2 regions of the Psychrosphaera aquimarina genome follow, and region 2 is predicted to be linked to the other one. Evidence: predicted binding sites of a transcription regulator. Region 2 holds the regulator's gene; the other holds the start of a gene.
The links. Region 2 encodes ArgR, which controls arginine synthesis, uptake and breakdown. Its sites were predicted from a motif close to ANTGAATANNTATTCANT; they were not measured.

Region 1: a site for ArgR is predicted at 1,293-1,310, ahead of gltA (citrate synthase). Genes of this name have one in related genera too.

Annotation. Positions count from the first base shown of each region.
Region 1 is NZ_JAWCUA010000010.1:1,274,360-1,277,793, reverse strand. It holds gene sdhA (succinate dehydrogenase flavoprotein subunit) at 1-455, opposite strand, end outside; gene sdhD (succinate dehydrogenase, hydrophobic membrane anchor protein) at 455-802, opposite strand; gene sdhC (succinate dehydrogenase, cytochrome b556 subunit) at 796-1,170, opposite strand; gene gltA (citrate synthase) at 1,575-2,861, shown strand; gene RT723_RS17755 (flagellar assembly protein A) at 2,928-3,434, opposite strand, start outside.
Region 2 is NZ_JAWCUA010000007.1:797,494-800,927, reverse strand. It holds gene RT723_RS10105 (P-II family nitrogen regulator) at 1-217, shown strand, start outside; partial or broken gene RT723_RS10100 (ammonium transporter) at 229-1,436, shown strand; gene argR (transcriptional regulator ArgR) at 1,491-1,955, opposite strand; gene mdh (malate dehydrogenase) at 2,101-3,045, shown strand; gene RT723_RS10085 (hypothetical protein) at 3,267-3,434, opposite strand, start outside.

The DNA.
Region 1 (3,434 bases), on a different contig from region 2:
TGTTGGTACAAAAGGTGTAATAAAGCGTGACCAGTACGGTCTGCAGCAGCCGCTGTTCTAGCAGCTTGTTCGCCACCAAAGTTTTTAGACTGACCGCCAAATGGACGTTGATAAATACGACCATCTTCAAAACGAGAAAAAGGTAATCCTTTATTTTCCATTTCAATAATGGCTTCAGGACCTTCTTTACACATAAATTCGATTGCGTCTTGGTCACCGATAAAATCAGAACCTTTAACAGTATCGTACATGTGTTGTTCCCAGTGATCTTCATGGGCGTTGCCCAATGCTACTGTTATTCCGCCTTGAGCAGAAACAGTATGAGAACGAGTTGGGAAAACTTTTGAAATCAAGGCAACCGTTTGGCCTGATTCTGCAATTTGCAAGGCCGCACGCATTCCCGCGCCACCTGCACCGATTACAACGGCATCAAATTCTTGAACTGTGATAGACACTACACACCCCACAATATGAATAGACCAGTTACAACGTAAGCTAATCCTAATAAATTAAGAACAAAGCTTAAGAACGTACGTAGTTTTGGACCTTTAACATAGTCCGTTAATACTTGCCAAAGTCCGATTCGAGTGTGAACCCAGATACAAAGCAATGTAATAAACGTGAAAACTTTAACGGCTACGTTATCGAATAACGCTGACCAAATTTCAAAGGTAACGACTGGAGTTGTTAAAAAGAAGCCTAAAATGAATATTGTATAGGCTGTCATAAATAATGCGGTAGCCCTTAAAGAAACATAATCCTGGACTCCATCTCTCTTTAATGATGCTTGATTGATCACCATATCCACACTCCAGCTAAAATTACAGTTACTAACCATATAGCAATGGATAGCGTAGCACTTAGGTTTCCTGACTCTAACTCTTCCCAATAACCCATATCCATTATTAGATGACGTATGCCACCAATAATATGGTAAGAAAGAACTGCCAATGTACCTATAACAATAACTTTACCGATCACACCTTGCATTAGCGATTTTGCTAATTCAAAGCCTTCTGCTGATTGTAAAGAAATACCCCATGCTACGATCACAAATATTAAGGCGAAGAAAAGCGCAACGCCCGTTATACGATGTAGAATAGAAGCTTTTGCCGAGGCTGGCATTGAGATTGATGTCAGATCTAGATTTACAGGTCTTTGTTTTTTCACGGTTGCATGCCTATCCGAGCTGTTTATTATTTTTATGTCTGATCCATAAGTAAATGAATCACCCCATTTTATTTATAAAAATGAACGCCAATGAAATGATGTTCAACCCTTATAAAAACTGCATTGAATACGTGTGCAGTGCGACTCAGTATATATAGCCAAAATCAATATGGCAATTTCTGTTTAAATTTAATGTGTTAAAGAATTTCATGCGTACAAAAAATAGCTAATAAGTTATACTTTCGTATAATTATTCACCATTTGTGCAATAAAATTGACTTTTTACTCTATTTTGTAGTTACAATGGCTGGATTTTCAAAATTAACTATGTGACAAATGTTGAATTCAATAATACATTTAGTGACTAGTAACAATTATAAAACAACAATTTGAGGAGAGCATGCATGACAGATAAGAAGGTCACCGTTCAAATCACTGGACAAGACGCATTCGAACTGCCAATGATGTCTGGTACAGCTGGTAATGATGTTATTGACGTGAGAACGTTAGGTTCAAAAGGCGTTTTCACCTATGACCCAGGCTTTTTAGCAACTGCATCATGTCAATCTAAAATCACTTATATCGATGGTGATAAAGGTGTGTTATTACATCGTGGTTACCCAATCGAGCAATTAGCTGATGGTTCTAACTATATCGAATTATGTTATTTACTACTTCATGGTGAATTACCAAGCCCTGAAAAATTAGTAACATTTGAAAATACAATTAAAAACCACACTATGATCCATGAAAAGATTGCTACATTCTTTAATGGTTTTGTTGTAGATGCACATCCAATGGCGATGTTATGTGGTGTTGTTGGTGCTATGTCTAGCTTTTATCATGATGATTTAGACATCTCTGATCCTAAACAACGTCAACGTAGTTCGTACCGCTTAATTGCTAAGTTACCAACTATTGCAGCTATGGCTTATAAATACAGTATCGGTCAACCGTTTGTATACCCACGCAACAACCTTTCTTACTCAGAAAACTTCTTAAACATGATGTTCTCTGTACCTGCTGAAGATTATAAAGTTAACCCTATCCTTGCTGATGCAATGGATAAAATCTTCATGTTACATGCGGACCATGAGCAAAATGCTTCGACATCAACAGTGCGTTTAGCTGGTTCTTCTGGCGCTAACCCTTATGCATGTATTGCTGCTGGTATCGCATCTTTATGGGGACCTGCTCACGGCGGCGCTAACGAAGCATGTTTAAACATGTTAAAACAAATCGGTAGTGTTGATAAAATTCCTGAGTTTGTTGCAAGAGCAAAAGACAAAGCTGACCCATTCCGCTTAATGGGCTTCGGTCACCGTGTTTACAAAAACTTCGACCCTCGCGCAAAAGTTATGCGTCAAACTTGTCATGAAGTATTGTCTGCATTAAACGTTAGTGATCCATTGTTAGACGTTGCAATGGAACTAGAACGAATTGCATTGGAAGATGAATACTTTGTATCTAAGAAGTTATACCCTAATGTAGATTTCTACTCAGGTATTATCTTAAAAGCTATCGGTATTCCTACTAGCATGTTCACTGTTATCTTTGCAATGTCTCGTACTGTTGGTTGGATTAGCCATTGGGACGAAATGTTAAGCGAAGAAGGCCAAAAAATAGGTCGTCCTCGTCAGTTATATACTGGTGCAGCGAAACGTGATTATGTTGCTCCTACAGACCGATAAAAACTCGGCTTAGGATCAAAAAAGGCAGCTAATCGCTGCCTTTTTTTATAGCTACATTTTAATTTTTTACAGTGGTTCTATCACTATATTGGAGTCTAACTTTCGAATCACACTGGCACTTTTACGTTCATTAGTGATCATGGCTTTCTGACCAATTTTAACTGAAACATTTCTATATAACTGCCTATGCGCTAACACTTTTATTTCATTGATATATTCTGCTCGTTTTTCAATTAATACTCGACGGAAATAGATATATTTTTTCACTTTGGTGATTAAAATAAGTAACTTTTTATCTTCAATGGTTTTTTCAGTCGGATTGTCTATCGTTGAAATTTTTTTCTTCAACTCTCCAACTCGTTGTTCTAAGACGTTTGTCCACTCCCACAACTCATGTTCTTTTTGTAAAAATACGTCGTATACCCTGTTCATATTAATATCTACAGGTATGTTAGTTTCGCTCCCACCCAATATACCAACGTTTAACAATTTACTTAACGTGAACTTACCACCTATGACTTTACCCTGAGGTTTTTCGGGATCACCAACAATTAGGCTTTTAGCCACCACTTT
Region 2 (3,434 bases):
GCATACCGAGACTTACCGTGGCGCTGAATATCAAGTTGATTTCCTTCCTAAAGTAAAAATTGATCTCATTGTCTCTGACGATGATGTTGAACGTTGCATAGAAGCCATCATAAAAGCGGCTCATACTGGTAAAGTTGGAGATGGTAAAGTATTTGTCTCTGATGTTGAACGCGTTATTCGTATACGTACGGGTGAACAAGATAACGAAGCTATTTAGGAGTATTGATTTTGGATCAAGTAAATAGTGCAGTAGAGACCTTAGTTCAGAGTTCAAATACGTTATTTATATTATTAGGTGCCATCATGGTGTTTGCTATGCATGCCGGTTTTGCTTTTTTAGAAGTAGGGACGGTTAGGCATAAAAACCAAGTAAATGCGTTAGTAAAGATCATGGCCGATTTTGGCGTTTCATGTATAGCGTACTTTTTCATTGGCTATTGGGTTGCATACGACACCACTTTTTTTGCCAGTGCAGAAGTGTTGTCACAAAATAATGGTTATGACCTAGTTAAATTTTTCTTTTTAATGACCTTTGCCGCCGCAATACCGGCTATAGTTTCTGGTGGTATCGCCGAACGTGGCCGTTTTTATCCTTTCTTATTTGCGTCTATGTTAATCGTAGGTTTGGTGTATCCATTTTTTGAAGGCCTTATCTGGAACGGCAATTTGGGTTTTCAAGCTTGGTTAGAAATGACCACTGGGGCGCAATTTCATGACTTCGCGGGTTCCGTTGTTGTACATGCTGTTGGCGGATGGTTAGCCTTTGTCGCTGTATTATTTCTAGGCATGCGCCAAGGTCGCCGCCGGGGTGGTAAATTAGTTGCGTTTGCTCCTTCCAATATACCGTTTTTAGCTTTAGGTGCATGGATCTTAAGTATTGGGTGGTTTGGTTTTAATGTGATGTCAGCCCAAACGTTGGATGGCATATCGGGCTTAGTTGCTGTCAACTCACTAATGGCTATGGTGGGGGGTATTATTGCTTCGTTATACTTTGGTAAAAACGACCCAGGTTTCATTCATAATGGGCCTCTGGCTGGGCTTGTGGCGGTATGCGCAGGTTCAGATATTATGCATCCAATCGGCTCACTAGTGGTAGGCTTAGTTGCTGGTGGGCTATTTGTTTGGTTATTTACCTATGTACAAAACAAATTTAAGTTTGATGATGTATTAGGTGTGTGGCCTTTACACGGTGTATGTGGTGCGTGGGGGGGATAGCTGCGGGTATCTTCGGCAGTGAGGCGTTTGGCGGTTTAGGTGGCGTTTCGTTCTCGGCGCAAATAATAGGGACATTAAGTGGAATTGCATTAGCTGTAGCTGGTGGGGCAATAGTCTATGGACTCATAAACTTATTATTTGGATTAAGGCTTTCTGAAGAACAAGAGTTTGATGGTGCTGATTTATCTATTCATAAAATTGCGTCAACCAATGATGAATAAACATTAGTCGTTAAAACAACGAGCGCAACACTTTTAAGTGCTGCGCTTTTTTATTTATACAGATTCAAATAATTGTCTGATGTTTTTAATTGTATGTTCGATGTCACTGACTTTCAGTGGGGCGATAAATATAGTGTCATCACCTGCAATAGTACCTAATACACCTTCTGCTTTACCGACTGAATCTAACAATCGGGCAATAAGCTGTGCTGCACCTGGGCTAGTACGTATGATCACCATAGATTCATTGTGTTCAATGTCTAATACTAACTGTCTTAATGGGCTTTTAGCCGTTGGCATGCCTAACTCAGCAGGTAAACAATACACCATTTCTAGTTTGGCATTACGTGTTCTTACTGCGCCAAATTTAGTCAATAATCTGGATACTTTTGATTGACTCACATTATCAAATCCAAGCCCTTTTAAGGCCTCGACGATATCGCCTTGAGAACCGAATCTTTCTTCTTTTAACAGCGCTTTAAATGACTTAATTAATTCTTCTTGTTTTACTTGGCTCATGGATTCCCCTTCTAACTTGGGCGCAGTTTAAAGTATTTAACTAAAATATACTAATTTAGACTAAATGCTAATTGAGTTTTTACTCATATTTAAGTATGGTTTGCCCGCAAAATGTACTCTACACAAAATGACTTCGGAGAAGAATATGAAAGTTGCAGTATTAGGTGCCGCAGGCGGTATAGGTCAAGCTCTATCTTTATTACTAAAAACTCAATTACCAGCGGGCACAGAATTAGCGCTATATGATGTTGCGCCAGTTGTTCCAGGTGTTGCTGTTGATTTGAGCCACATACCTACAGCTGTAAAAGTGGAAGGTTTTGGTGCTGATGACTTAGATAAAGCATTAACGGGTGCTGACGTTGTATTAATTCCAGCTGGCGTACCTCGTAAGCCTGGCATGGACCGTTCAGATTTATTTAACATCAATGCTGGTATCGTTAGAAACTTAATTGATGCAATTGCAGATCACGCTCCAGAAGCATGTATCGGTATCATTACTAATCCAGTTAACACGACTGTTGCAATCGCAGCAGAAGCATTAAAAGCGAAAGGTAAATATAACCCAGCTAAATTGTTTGGTGTAACAACACTAGACGTTATCCGTGCTGAAACGTTTGTTGCTGAATTAAAAGGCTTAGACGTAGAAGAAATCGTTGTTCCAGTTATCGGTGGACACAGTGGTACTACAATTCTTCCATTACTTTCACAAGTTGAAGGTGCTGATTTCACACAAGAAGAGATTGAGCAATTAACTCACCGTATCCAGAATGCGGGTACTGAAGTTGTTGAAGCTAAAGCGGGTGGCGGTTCTGCTACATTATCAATGGGACTTGCAGCTGCACGTTTCTGCTTAAGCTTAGTAGATGCATTAAACGGCGAAGACGACGTTTATGAATATACTTATGTTGAAGGCGACGGCGAAGATGCTCGTTTCTTTGCACAACCAGTATTAATTGGTAAAGACGGCGTGAAAGAAATTTTACATTACGGCGATATCAGTGAATATGAAGCTAAATGTAAAGCTGACATGTTAGACGGTCTTAAAGCTGACATTAAATTAGGCGAAGATTTTGTTAATAATCCAGCATAATAAGCTATAAGCTATAAGCTATAAGCTATAAGCTATAAGCTATAAGCTATAAGCTATAAGCTATAAGCTATAAGCTATAAGCTATAAGCTATAAGCTATAAGCTATAAGCTATAAGCTATAAGAGAAAGGTGCATATTGAATGCACCTTTTTTTATGTCCGAAATATGAGTGATAATGTTGCGAAACTGATATGACTCCATAAAAGTAGACTTTATTTTAGTTATAGTGCTTTTAATCTTGCAATTATATTTTGGTGATCTGATGTTGAAGCACTTTCAAAAAGTTCATGTTTTATTTCAAGGGTATAAGTAAAGTCACTTTGCTGTAAACTTAATTTAGGGTTAATAATTGTCCAATATATTGATAATGGCTTATCTGCAGAAAGCCC